2 linked regions of the Allochromatium vinosum DSM 180 genome follow. The protein of the gene in region 1 interacts with the protein of each later gene in a pairwise test. Links are inferred from orthologs where the notes say so. Each region holds a gene or a part of one and is shown in the gene's direction. Other genes may lie near its edges.

Evidence for each region.
Region 2: the proteins of ALVIN_RS12190 (region 1) and ALVIN_RS10685 interact in binary tests that used the Escherichia coli proteins (3 or more experiments, as listed by UniProt). The link is inferred for Allochromatium vinosum DSM 180 from one-to-one orthologs.

The regions. Positions count from the first base shown.
Region 1 is NC_013851.1:2,765,306-2,772,320, reverse strand. What follows is about bases 4,167-6,935. They hold ALVIN_RS12190 (sulfate/molybdate ABC transporter ATP-binding protein), read left to right. Parts: upstream 4,167-4,892; coding sequence 4,893-5,978; downstream 5,979-6,935. Other genes in these bases: ALVIN_RS12185 (CysB family HTH-type transcriptional regulator), read left to right, coding at 5,980-6,912; cysW (sulfate ABC transporter permease subunit CysW), read left to right, coding at 4,167-4,858. In the rest of the region: ALVIN_RS12215 (nitrite/sulfite reductase), read right to left, coding at 1-719; ALVIN_RS12210 (CysB family HTH-type transcriptional regulator), read left to right, coding at 842-1,783; ALVIN_RS12205 (sulfate ABC transporter substrate-binding protein), read right to left, coding at 1,853-2,869; sulfate ABC transporter permease subunit CysT, read left to right, coding at 3,096-3,974; more of cysW, read left to right, coding at 3,974-4,166. UniProt on the Escherichia coli protein: Part of the ABC transporter complex CysAWTP involved in sulfate/thiosulfate import. Responsible for energy coupling to the transport system.
Region 2 is NC_013851.1:2,451,359-2,458,430, forward strand. What follows is about bases 2,581-5,406. They hold ALVIN_RS10685 (glutamate-5-semialdehyde dehydrogenase), read left to right. Parts: upstream 2,581-3,269; coding sequence 3,270-4,544; downstream 4,545-5,406. Other genes in these bases: ALVIN_RS18305 (nucleotidyl cyclase domain-containing protein), read right to left, coding at 2,774-2,983; ALVIN_RS10690 (NAD(P)/FAD-dependent oxidoreductase), read left to right, coding at 4,691-5,406. Outside these bases: ALVIN_RS17145 (methyltransferase domain-containing protein), read right to left, coding at 180-2,486; more of ALVIN_RS10690, read left to right, coding at 5,407-6,148; ALVIN_RS17820 (hypothetical protein), read left to right, coding at 6,227-6,394; nadD (nicotinate-nucleotide adenylyltransferase), read left to right, coding at 6,468-7,072. UniProt on the Escherichia coli protein: Catalyzes the NADPH-dependent reduction of L-glutamate 5-phosphate into L-glutamate 5-semialdehyde and phosphate. The product spontaneously undergoes cyclization to form 1-pyrroline-5-carboxylate.

The DNA.
Region 1 (7,015 bases):
TCGCGCGCATAGACGCGCAGGATCGCCTCGATCCAGGTCAGCAGATGCGGCCAGTGAACGAAGGGCGTCAGCTCCTGGGCCAATCGCGGTCCGCGTCCCAGTCCGCCGCCGACCAGCACCCGGAAGCCCAGCTCACCGCGCGCATCGCGCACCAGTTCCAGCCCCAGATCCTGCGCCGCCAGGGTGACGCGATCGGTGCGCGCCCCGTGGATGCCGATCTTGAACTTGCGCGGCAGTTGGCCCATGAGTGGATGTGTCAGACGCCATTGGTCGAGGATCGCGTGCCAGGGGCGCGGGTCTTCCAGCTCGTCGGCGGCCAGCCCGGCGAGCGGATCGACGACGATGCCGCGAATGCCGTTGCCCGAGGTCAGAAAGCTCGACAGTCCGACCTCGGCCAGCTCGGCGAGGATCTGCGGCACGGCGCCGATCGCCGGGCCGGTGAACTGGATGGTCTGGCGTGTGGTGAGATGCACCTCGCCCAACGCATACTCGCGGGCGATACGCGCCAGCCGACGCAACGGCTCGCTGGAGAGCCGACCCTGGGGCACGGCCACGCGCAGCATGGTGGTCTCGCGCAGTCGGTAGAGTCCGTGCAGCAGGCGCAGTGGGCGGAACGCTTCCTCGCTCAGATCGCCGTTCAGATAGGCCTGGGTCTGATCGCGGAAGCGGGTGATGTGCTCCAGGAGGCGGAGCGGCTCATCGGCGTCGTTCAGGTGCATGGGATACTCGCGATTCGTCTCGGGGATGAGGAATGCGGGCCATGCTAGCGAGCGCCGTTAGGACGCAGAAGGAATTTCGAGTTAGATTGATATGACTTTGGGTTATTTGGAGTTCGAGCGCGATGAATCTGCAACAACTGCGCTATGTCCAGGAGGTCGCGCGTCAGGGACTCAATGTCTCGGCGGCGGCCGAGGCGCTCTTCACCTCCCAGCCGGGCGTTTCCAAGCAGATCCGCCAGCTTGAGGACGAACTCGGGATCGAGATCTTCCGCCGCCAGGGCAAGCGTCTGGTGGCCGTCACCGAGCCGGGGCGCCATGTCCTGGCCATCGCCGCGCGGCTGCTCGGCGAGCTGGACAACCTGCGCCAGATCGGCGCCGAGTTCGGTCAGGAGACGGCGGGCTGTCTGACCATCGCCACCACTCACACCCAGGCGCGCTATGTGCTGCCGCCGGCGATCCGTGACTTCATAGCGCGCTACCCGGATGTCCGGCTGTCGTTGCGTCAGGGCAATCCGACCCAGGTGTGCGATCTGGTGATCGCCGGCGAGGCCGATCTGGTCATCGCCACCGAGGCCGTGGCCGAGGCGCCCGAACTCCTGAGCCTGCCTTGCTATGCCTGGAACCGCTGTGTCATCGCTCCGCTGGGTCATCCGATCCTGGAGAGCGACCCGCTGTCGCTGGAAGCCATCGCCCGCTGGCCGATCGTGACCTATGACGGCGCCTTCACCGGACGCGGGCTGATGAATCGCGCCTTCCATACGCATGGACTGGAGCCGCGCATCGTGCTGACGGCGCTCGATGCCGATGTCATCAAGACTTATGTGCGCATGGGGCTGGGGATCGGACTCATCGCTCAAATGGCCCACGATCCCCAGACCGATGCGGGGCTGGGTGTGGTCGACGCGAGCCATCTGTTCGACGCCAGCGTCACCCACTTGGGAATCCGCCGCAAATCCTGGCTGCGGGGCTATGTCTATGCCTTCATCGAGGGCTTCGCCCCCCACCTGACGCGCCGGGTGATCGAGCGCGCCCTGAGCGAAGGGGGCAGCGACTATGAGATCTGAGCCGATCGCTCCGGCGCCTCGATTCTGTCGATCCCCGGCGCGGCCAGGAATCGTCCGGGGCTCCAGGGATCAGCGTGCCGAGGGACTGTAGATCTGATCGAACACCCCGCCATCGGCGAAGTGCTTCTGCTGCGCGGCCTGCCAGCCGCCGAGATCATCGATCCGCACCAGATCGACCTCGACGAACTGGCCCTTGTGCTGGGCCGCTACCTCGGGGTCGGTCGGGCGATAGAAATGCTTGGCGGCCAGCTCCTGCCCCTCCTTGGTGTAGAGAAATTCCAGATAGGCGGTCGCGACCGCGCGCGTCCCCTTCTTGTCCACCGTGCGATCGACGACCGTGACCGGCGGTTCGGCCAGGATCGACAGCGAGGGCACCACGATCTCGAACTGGTCGGCGCCGAATTCCTTGAGGGCCAGGAAGGCTTCGTTCTCCCAGGACAGAAACACATCGCCGATGCCGCGCTGGGCGAAGGTCGTGGTCGAGCCGCGCGCGCCGGAATCCAGCACCGGGACGTTCTTGTAGAGCCGGGTGATGTAGTCCTTCACCTTGGCTTCGTCGCCGCCGTATTGCTTCTCCGCCCAGGCCCAGCCGGCCAGATAGTTCCAGCGCGCCCCGCCCGAGGTCTTGGGGTTGGGCGTGATGACGGAGACGCCGTCCTGGACCAGATCGCCCCAGTCTTTGATGCCTTTCGGATTGCCCTTGCGCACCAGGAACACGATGGTCGAGGTGTAGGGCGCGCTGTTGAGCGGCAGGCGCGACGGCCAGTCCTTGGCCAGAAGGCCGGTCTCGGCGATGGCGTCGATGTCATAGGCCAGGGCCAGCGTCACGACATCGGCCTCCAGGCCGTCGATCACCGCGCGCGCCTGCTTGCCGGCGCCGCCGTGCGACTGCTGGATCTGGAGCTTCTCGCCGGTCTTGTCCGCCCAATGCCGGATGAAGATCGGGTTGAGTTCCTGATAGAACTCGCGGGTCGGATCATAGGAGACGTTGAGCAGGGTGGTGGCGGCTTGGGTTGGGGCAAGGCTGGAGAGACCCAGCACAGCGCCGGCGAGCAGTGATTTCAGTGGAAGAGGCGACTTCATCATGGATTCCTCGGGGTTGGTGGGCATGGATCGATAGTGGCGGCTATTTGAAAGCCGGCGTCGTCCCACACCAACCAACAAAAATTGCAAAACTTATCTGCGCGCGGCTGGCCGCCGACATGGCGAGATATAGTCATATCGAATAACGAAATAACCTTTCGTTCGTTTTGGTTATTTCGGAGTTGCACTACTCTCCTGGGCCTCATCGTCCGCCACCGAGGCCATCACCATGACACACCGGATGCCGCTACCGTTCGGCGCCGCGCCAGTCTTCACTCCGATCCGCCAGACGCGGGTGCTGCCGGGCTTCCCGCTGGCGCTCGGCTACACCCTGGTCTATCTGTCGCTGATGGTGCTGATTCCGCTGTCGGCGGTCTTCATCAAGAGCGCGAGCCTGTCGTGGCCGGAGTTCTGGGCCGTGGTCTCGGAGCCGCGCGTGGCGGCGACGTACCGACTCTCCTTCGGCGCCGCGCTGCTGGCGGCGGCGATCAACGCCGTCTTCGGACTCATGCTGGCCTGGGCCCTGGTGCGGTACGAGTTTCCGGGCAAGAAGCTGATCGACGCCCTGGTCGATCTGCCCTTCGCCCTGCCGACGGCGGTGGCCGGTATCGCGCTCACGGCGCTCTATGCCGGCAACGGCTGGATCGGCGCGTGGCTGGAGCCGCTCGGGATCAAGGTCGCCTTCACCTCGCTCGGGGTGCTGGTGGCGCTGGTCTTCATCGGCGTGCCCTTCGTGGTGCGCACCGTGCAGCCGATCCTCGAAGACCTGGAGACCGAGCTGGAGGAGGCCGCCGCGAGTCTCGGCGCGAACCGCCGTCAGACCTTCACCCGCGTCCTGCTGCCGGTACTGCTGCCGGCGCTCCTGACCGGATTCGCGCTGGCCTTTGCCCGCGCCGTGGGTGAATACGGCTCGGTCATCTTCATCGCCGGCAACATCCCGATGGTCTCGGAGATCACGCCGCTGATCATCATCACCAAGCTCGAACAGTACGACTATGTCGGCGCGACCGCCGTGGCGGTGGTGATGCTGGTCTTTTCGTTCATCATGCTGCTCGCCATCAATCTGTTGCAGGCGTGGAGCGCCAAGCGCACCGGGAGGAATCGCTGATGGCCGTCGCCGGAGTCCTGCATGGGCGTATCGATGCCTGCCGCTATGAAGCCAATGCCGCGACCTGTGAGTCACCCTGGGTCCGGCGTCTGATCCTCGGTACGGCCCTGAGCTTCTTCGCGCTCTTTCTGCTGATGCCGCTGATCGCGGTCTTCGCCGAGGCGCTGCGCAAAGGCTGGTTCACCTATGTCACCGCGCTCTCCGACCCGGACGCGCTGGCGGCGGTACGCCTGACACTGCTGATCGCGGCGATTGCGGTGCCGCTCAACCTGGTGTTCGGCGTGGCGGCGGCCTGGTCGATCGCCAAGTTCGAGTTTCGCGGCAAACGCTTTCTGACCACGCTCATCGACCTGCCGTTCTCGGTCTCGCCGGTGATTGCGGGTCTGATCTTCGTGTTGCTGTTCGGCGCGCACGGCTGGTTCGGCGCCTGGCTGTTTGAGCACGATATCCAGATCGTCTTTGCCGTGCCCGGACTGGTGCTGGCGACGGTGTTCGTCACCTTTCCCTTCGTCGCCCGCGAGCTGATCCCGCTGATGGAGGCGCAGGGCCGCGAGGAGGAGGAGGCCGCCGTGGTGCTGGGCGCGAACGGGTTCCAGGTCTTCTGGCGCGTCACTCTGCCCAACATCAAGTGGGGTCTGCTCTATGGCGTCATTCTCTGCAACGCGCGGGCGATGGGCGAGTTCGGCGCGGTGAGCGTGGTCTCCGGCCACATCCGTGGCCAGACCAACACCCTGCCGCTGCACGTCGAGATCCTCTACAACGAATATCAGTTTGCCGCCGCCTTCGCCGTGGCCTCGCTGCTGGCGCTGTTGGCGCTCGTCACGCTGGGGCTCAAGTCGCTCGTCGAATGGAAGGCCCGTCAACACGCCCCGGTGGACGCCTGACCCGAACACCGCCATCAGCATTCAGGATTTCAGCATGAGCATCCAGGTCGAACACATCCACAAGACCTTCGGTTCCTTCGTCGCGCTCGACGATGTCTCGCTCGACTTCCCGACCGGCGCCCTGACCGCGCTGCTCGGCCCCTCGGGCTGCGGCAAGACCACGCTGCTGCGGGTCATCGCCGGACTGGAACGCGCCGACGGCGGGCGGGTCGTCCTCGCCGGCGAGGATGCCTCCGACACCCATGTGCGTCAGCGCCGGGTCGGTTTCGTCTTCCAGCACTATGCGCTGTTCCGGCACATGACGGTGTTCGAGAACGTCGCCTTCGGACTGCGGGTCAAGCCCCGACGCGAACGTCCGAAAGAGGCCGAGATCCGTGCGCGGGTGAGGCGTCTGCTCGAACTGGTCCAGCTCGCGCCGCTCGCCGACCGCTTCCCGAGTCAGTTGTCCGGCGGCCAGCGTCAGCGCATCGCGCTTGCGCGCGCCCTGGCGGTTGAACCCAAGGTTCTGCTGCTCGACGAGCCTTTCGGCGCGCTCGACGCTCAGGTGCGCAAGGAACTGCGCCGCTGGCTGCGCCGGCTGCACGACGAGCTGCATATCACCTCGGTCTTCGTCACGCATGACCAGGAAGAGGCGCTGGAAGTGGCCGACCGGGTGGTGCTGATGAATCGCGGTCGGGTCGAGCAGCAGGGCACGCCGATCGAGGTCTACGAACAGCCGGCCACGCCCTTCGTCTATGGCTTCCTCGGAGCCGTCAATACCTTCCACGGCCGCATCGAGGGCGGGAGGCTGCGCGTGGGCGAGGCGACACTTGTACATGAGGCGGCGGCACTGGCACCGGGTGCCGAGGCCATCGCCTTCGCCCGTCCACACGAACTGGAGATCCTCACCGACCCGGACAGTGCCGAGGGCATCGCCGCTACGGTGTCGCGTCTGCTGAACTTCGGCGCCAATGCCACGGTCGAGCTCGACAGTCCGGCGTCGACCGCGGACAGCGGCAGACCGGTGCACTACGAGGTCGTGCTGCCGCGCGATCAGGTGCAGGCGCTCGGACTGGTCGCTGGACAGCGCGTGCGGCTGGTGCCTTCGCGCCTCCGCGTCTTCGAGCACCGAGCGGCCTGAGATGAACCTCCAGCAATTGCGCATCGTGCGCGAGACCGCGCGCCGTCAGTTCAATCTGACCGAAGTGGCCAACGCGCTCTTCACCGCCCAGTCGGGCGTCTCCAAGCATATCAAGGATCTGGAGGACGAACTGGGCGTGGAGCTGTTCGCGCGCCGCGGCAAGCGTCTGCTGGGACTGACCGCGCCCGGACGGGAACTGCTGCCGATTGTCGAGCGTATCCTGCTCGATCTCCAGAACATCAAGCGGCTGGGCGAGCAGTTCGCGCAACAGGACACCGGACATCTGGCCATCGCCACCACCCACACCCAGGCCCGTTATGCCCTGCCGCCGGTGGTGACACGCTTCAAGTCACACTTTCCCAGGGTGCATCTGGAACTGCATCAGTGCGGTCCGGGCGAGATCGTCGAGCGTCTGCGCTCGGGCGAGGCCGACATCGGCATCGCCACCGAGGCGCTGGCCGACGAACCGGATCTGGTGAGCTTTCCCTTCTATGAATGGCGCCATGCGCTGATTGTCCCGGAGGGGCATCCGCTGACGGTGGCCGGTCCGCTGACGCTGGAGACGATCGCCGAGTATCCGCTCATCACCTACCATCCCGGCTACACCGGGCGGGCGCGCATCGACGCTGCCTTCGCGCGCGCCGGACTGGTGCCGGAGATCGTCATGTCGGCGCTCGACGCCGATGTCATCAAAGCCTATGTCGAACTGGGGCTTGGGGTCGGACTCATCGCGGCGATGGCCTGGCACCCCGCCCGCGACGCCGGACTGCGGCTGATCGAACTGCCTGACCTCTTTGAGACCAACACCGCCCGGCTGGGCCTGAGACGCGGGCGCTATCTGCGCGACTATGCCCTGAGCTTCATCCGTGCGTGCGCGCCGGAACTGACGGCGGACCGGATCAGGGAGGCGGTCTTTCCCAAGACGGCGGTCTGACACGGCAGGCTCCAGGGTCTCGATGCTCGGCGAGCAGACGCCGATCGATCGGTTCACCAGCCTGCCTTGAATATCCTTGGACCGGAAACGGCCCGATACGGCA
Region 2 (7,072 bases), 310 kb from region 1 along the record:
CGCGCTCTTTATTGAGTTGGATTTTGATTGAATTCAATCCCCAGCAACACCCGAATCTCCCCAGGCTTTATCCTGGCTTGCGCGTGATTTCGCGGAGTGCATTGAGAAAACAGCCAAGCAGTCGAGGTCAATTACTGACCCACGACCACCAGATCAAGGGAGCTTAGTGTTTTTGCGCTTCAAAAAGATTGATAAAGAGACCATATTCCTTGCCGGCTCGTCACTTTCGCCATCAACGTATCGAAACGAGCTTGCCATGTCGTTTGCGCAAGAAACGACTCCAAGTCACTCGGCGAACGACTCTCATTGAGCGCAAGATCAAGTGAATGGGCAATAGTTTCTTTTTCAGAGAAATATGTCATAGGAAATCTATCAAGATGGCGAATGCCCGTCACTATCACCGGCAGGCCAAAGTATAGATACTCATAAATCTTTATTGGATCCACTGCTTCGGACAATTCCCCCTCAACAAATGGAATCATACCAGCAGACCAGGAAGAAACCTTTTTGTGCAGATCGCTCGGCAGCATTTTTCCCAACAAAGATACGTTGGGCGCGGCAGCCGCTTTTTTCCTTACCCAATCGGGTTCTCCATATCCGACAACCTCAAAAACAATATCTGCGCGCTCTTTCGCCAGAAAGAAGAGTGTAGGCCAGTCAAACCAAGCGTCAGTCAAATGACCGAAATAGCCAACTATCTTTTTTTCATTGTTTTGAGATCCAGCTATATTCCTTGCTTCAACACCCAAAGTTTCGGCGCTATAACCATTGCCAATTACGGTAATATCAGAACGAATATCTGAAAATTTTTCTCGCAATGGCGGGGATACGGCACAAACAAAATCGGCTTGAAGCACAAGCGATCTTTCCGTCGACTCTTCAAACCAAGGTGCCTGACCAACTCGATGAAAAGCCTCCCACTCGTCCATAATATCATAAATAATAACAAACCCTCTTTTTCGCAGAAAATCAACAAGCCTTACGAGCTTTTGCTCTGGCATAGTGATCAAAAAGTGCGCAGATTCAAAATTCGCAGACAATTCATTGGAATTCGCCACGAATTCAAACAGCGGAACTTGAATTATATTATGAAAAACCTCGCCGCACCCCTTTGATAGCAATTCATTTGGCGACCATTGCCAGGCAACAAAAAGAACGAGGTAACCATTTTTTGAGTAATATTTTGCAGCATTAATGGGCCGCTGATTGACCAACTCCTCAAATTCGAATGCGCACGGGATGATCACGATTTTTTTGCTTTCGTTTGCAGCATCGACCCATGCAGCCCTATCAGTTTGTGCAGCGGCGTTTATTATGCTTTTTTGACTGGAACTCAATTCCCTGCGAAGTCTTCTTGACACATAAGAATAGCGATGCCGATTCAATTTATTCCGAATTCTTTCAGGCAGGCGCCAATAAATAGATTTCAAAAATGCGTATCGCTGCTCTGAAGAAAATACCGAGCCGTAGAATTTTTTCATGAACCGAAGTGGCCGAGTGAGACGCCAAGAAGTAGAAGACAAAAATTCTTTCACCTCCGAATCACATTCAATGACAGATCGATTGAGACTGTCTATCTCGGCCTCTCGTTCGGCGACAGCCTGATTGAGGTGAGCTATCTGAGTCTCTCGCTCGGCAGCAGTCTGATTGAGGCGAGCCACCTCGGCCTCTCGCTCAGCGACAGCCTGATTGAGGTGAGCTATCTGAGCCTCTCGCTCGGCAGCAGTCTGATTGAGGCGAGCCACCTCGGTTTCTCGCTCAGCGATGGATTGCCTAAAATCATTCAATAAAAATTTTTTGTCTTCTCGCTCAATTTCGCAATCATTTAAAGTCAGTTTGAGTGAAGCTGCCCATGCCGGATCTATATAAACAAGAAAAATTTGATGACCAACCCATTGAGTATTCGGAAGTTTAGAGCACTCAATCACTCTAGACCAAACAAGACAAAACCCATTTTCCAAGTGAATGGGTATATTGTTTGGCAAAAACGTGTAAAAATGCTCATCAATACGATCTATTTCTCGATAAGGCAGCACCAGTACAATGGCTTTGTTGGCCCGGGCACTGAGATTTCTCAAGATCTCGCATGGGTTAAAAAAATGCTCGAGAGTATTCGACGAATAAACTACGTCATAAATTTCGTTTTTTTCATTCCGGTCCAGCCAGTTGGAATTAAAAAATTTGAGCAGTGGATAGCGTATTTTTGCTTTTTGTATGGCAGTCATGGAAAAATCAACACCACACAATAGCGATGGGTTTATATAGCTTGCCCAAACATCCAACCCATCGCCTTGAGCACACCCCCAATCGACGAAAGTCAGTGACTCACGACGCATGGCATCAATCAGCCATGAAGGCAGGTTGGAAATAGCGGTTTGAGCAAAAAATCTAGACTGACGAGGACCATTAAAATCTTCCCAATTCTCCACGAAGCGTTTATCCCAATATTCTTTAGAGTTAATCCCGATCTCGATACCATCTTTCATTTTTAAATTTCTCTGCGGAATATTCGATGACTGATTGCGCAAAATAAAAAAGCGAGCAAATGCAGATCTTGCAACAGCGGAATAAGGTCGACAACATGGTCGATCACTTGAATCCAAGCAGACCTCTTCATGGCATCAGCTCAATCACCTTCGACTTAGAGTCGGCATCCATATTACCAGCGAGCATTGACTCCAGCTCGATCACCGGCAACGGCTCAGCATAGAGAAACAGGCCGAATCAGGCTGATAATGCAGCACGAATCCATGGCGCTCCAGAGCCAAGCGTATCAGGATCTCAGCATCCGAGCGCCATTGTGCGGATGGAGCGCCATGCCCATGGAGAAGAAGGTGATAAGCGGCATGTCGCCCTCCACGTCGAAGAGGCGCAAGGTTCGACAGCAGCCATCGCAGACCAAAATTACCTGCGCAACAAGCGACGCAGGATCGCGCCGGGTCAACACCATCATGAACTCATCGCCCGAGAGCCGGCAGACCATGTCCGATTCGCGTCACTGTATCTTGAGCCACTGGATCGCGGACGCCATGACCATGGGTGTCGTTGACGTACTCGAACTGATCCATGTCGAATAGAGTGCGGCCAATCCGCCGCCGTAGCGAGCAACCGGCGTCTCGACGAGACCGTCGTGGCGACTGATAGGCTATTTTAATACAGGCGCCGGGTTCTTGGCTCCGTGCGTCTGTGTCAAGTCCGTGGGAATCATGGCATCATGCCCCCGACTTCATCCCATGGTTTCAATGCGCAATCGAGACGGGTTCCGATCCATGACCGATCCAGAGATTCAGGACATCCAGGCTTACATGACCGACCTCGGCCAGCGCGCGCGCGCAGCCTCGCGCCGGCTGGCACGTGCGAGTACGGCCGCCAAGAATTCCGCGCTGCTGGCGATCGCCGAGCGGCTCGACGCCGAGCGCGCGGCGATCGCTGCGGCCAACCGGCGCGATCTGGAGGCCGGTGCGGCCAAGGGGCTGGACGCGGCCCTGCTCGACCGGCTCGAACTGACGCCGGGGCGCATCGATGCGATGATCGAGGGCGTGCGTCAGGTCGCGGCCCTGCCCGATCCGGTCGGTGCCATCACGGACCTCGACTATCGCCCGAGCGGCATCCAGGTCGGGCGCATGCGCGTGCCGCTCGGCGTGGTCGGCATCATCTACGAATCGCGGCCCAATGTCACCGCCGACGCCGCCGCGCTCTGCCTCAAGTCGGGCAATGCCACGGTGCTGCGCGGCGGATCGGAAGCCTTCGCGTCCAACCAGGCGATCGCGCGCTGCATTCAGGCCGGTCTGGCGAGCGCCGGACTGCCCGAGGACGGCGTCCAGGTCGTGGCCACCACCGACCGCGCGGCCGTAGGCGCCATGATCGCCATGCCCGAGTCGATCGACGTCATCATCCCGCGCGGCGGCAAGGGGCTGATCGAGCGCATCAGCCGCGAGGCACGGGTGCCGGTCATCAAGCACCTCGACGGCATCTGTCATGTCTACATCGATGAGCACGCCGATCTCGACAAAGCGTTCGCCATTGCGATGAACGCCAAGACCCAGCGCTACGGCACCTGCAATACGATGGAGACGCTGCTGGTCGACGCGCCCGTGGCGGAGGCCATCCTGCCCCGGCTCGCGGCGGCCTATCGCGAAAAGGGCGTGGAGCTGCGCGGCTGTCCGCGTACGCGCGAACTCATCGTCGACGCCGTCCCGGCGACCGACGAGGATTGGGACACCGAGTATCTGGCGCCCGTCCTGTCGATCCGTGTGGTCGATGGGCTGGACGCGGCCATGGACCACATCACCCGCCACGGCTCGGCCCACACCGACGCCATCGTCACCGAGGATTATTCGCGCGCGCGTCGCTTCTTGCGCGAGGTCGATTCGAGTTCGGTCATGGTCAATGCCTCGACGCGCTTTGCCGACGGCTTCGAATACGGCCTGGGCGCTGAGATCGGCATCAGTACCGACAAGTTCCATGCACGCGGGCCGGTCGGTCTGGAAGGGCTGACCTCGGTGAAGTTCGTGGTGCTGGGTGACGGCGAGGTGCGCGGCTGAGCCGTTTCGAAGCTCGACAAGGCCCGATCGGGCGGTTAAGAATGCGACTTTCAGCGACGCTCGCCGGGAACTCGATGTGGTCGAGCCTACTCGAACGCCGGTCAATGACCTGAACCGACAATAACAGCCTTAGGAGGAACCTTGCCATGGCACGCATCCTGATACTCGGAGCCGGTATCTCCGGCCATACGACCGCCCGTTATCTGGGCAAGTGGGTGGGCAAGCAGCATCAGATCACCGTGGTCTCGCCCAATTCCAAATGGAACTGGATTCCATCCAACATCTGGGTGGGCGTAGGTGAAATGACCGAGCGCCAAGTCACCTTCGAGCTGGCACCCGTCTACAAGAAGATCAACGTCGGTTTCCGGCAGGCACGCGCCGTCTCGATCCATCCCGATGGCGGCGCCGGACACGAGAGCCCCTTCGTCACCATCGAGTACACGGACCCGACTCGGGCCGGTCAGAGCGACGAGATCGAATACGACTATCTGGTCAATGCCACCGGCCCCAAGCTCAACTTCGACGCCACGCCGGGTCTGGGGCCGGAGACGGGCTACACCATGTCGGTCTGCACCCCGTCCCATGCGCTGGAGGCCAACGAGCAGCTCCAGAAGTGCGTCCAGGAGATGAAGGCCGGCGCGCGCAAGACCTTCGTCATCGGCACCGGGCATGGCATGTGCACCTGCCAGGGCGCGGCCTTCGAGTACATCTACAACGTCGATCACGTCCTGCGTGGGGCCGGCGTGCGCCATCTGGCGCGCGTGGTCTGGATCAGCAACGAGTACGAACTCGGCGACTTCGGCATGGGAGGCGTGCACATCACCCGAGGCGGCTATCTGACCAACGGCAAGGTCTTCGCCGAGTCGCTGATGGTCGAGCGCGGCCTGGAGTGGATCACCCGCGCGGCTGTCACCAAGGTCGAGCCGGGCAAGATCCATTACGAGCAGCTCGACGGCAGTGTCCACGAGCTGGAGTTCGATTTCTCCATGCTCATCCCGCCCTTCTCGGGCGTGGGACTCAAAGCCTATGACAAATCCGGGAGCGACATCACCGAGCAACTCTTCGCGCCCAACGGCTTCATGAAGGTCGACGCCGACTACAATCCCAAGCCCTTCGAGGAATGGAGCAAGGCCGACTGGCCGAAGACCTATCAGACCCCGAAGTACAAGAACATCTTCGCCATCGGCATCGCCTTCGCCCCGCCGCATCCGATCAGCAAGGTGATGAAGAGTCCGAGCGGTCTGCAGATCAGCCCGACACCGCCGCGCACCGGCATGCCCTCGGCGACCATTGGGAAGGCTGTGGCCGAGAACATCCGCGATCTGCTCAATGGCGCGACCACGTTGTCGCACACCGCCTCGATGGGCGAGATGGGCGCGGCTTGCGTGGCCTCGACCGGCATGGATCTCTTCAAGGGCACGGCGGCGACCATGACCGTATTCCCGGTGGTGCCGGACTACGAGACCTATCCCGAGTACGGACGCGACATGGATCTGACCTTCGGTGAGATCGGCCTGGCCGGACACTGGATGAAATACCTTCTGCATCATGTCTTCATCTACCAGGCCAAGCTGCGCCCGGGCTGGTCGGTGCTGCCCGACTGAGTCTCTCTCCCAGTGCGCCGGGGCCTGAAGTCGGTACGATCCCGGACTCCGGCGCGTGCATCCCGAATCGAGCGAGGAATGACGACGATGCCCGCCAAGAACAAAGAACCCTATCAGCAGGCCTATTACCCGCCGGTCCCGACCGGTTTCACGCGCTATATGCGCCAATCCATTCCATGGCAGTTCATTCGTTTCTGGATCATCAACTTCAAGATCTTCAAGCTATTGGTGAAGTCGCACAACTGATGGCGGATCGACGGAGCACCGAGCGCCCCGGTTCGACTGGGGCGTCGATGCCGTCAGCGATCCGGGTGCGCGCATGATCGGTCTGCTCGGCGGCACCTTCGACCCCATCCATTTCGGCCATCTGCGCGCGGCCCTGGACTGTCTCCAGGGACTCGCGCTCGATCAGGTTCGCTTCATCCCGCTGCGGATCGCCGTCCATCGTCCGCAGCCGCTGGCGAGCACGGCGCAGCGGCTGGCGATGCTGGAGGCCGCACTCGCCGACGCGCCGGAGTTTGTGCTCGATCGACGCGAGCTGCATCGGGACGGTCCTTCCTATACACTGCACACCCTGCGCTCGCTCCGTGACGAGTTCGGTCCCGAACGCCCGCTCTGTCTGCTGATCGGCGCCGATGCCTATGCGGGTTTTCTCCAGTGGTATCGCCCGTTGGAGATCCTGGAGCTGGCGCATCTGGTGGTCATGCGTCGGCCCGGGCACGATCCGGTCGCCAGTCCCGCCCTGCGACAACTCTATCTGGAACGGGTCTGCGAGGAGCCGCGCTGTCTGGCGGCCCGAGCGGGCGGCCGCATCCTGTTCCAGACCCTGACCCAGCTCGACATCTCATCGACACGCATCCGCGAACTCATCGCCCAGGGACGCCGTCCGCGTTATCTGCTCCCTGACGCCGTGCTCGACTACAT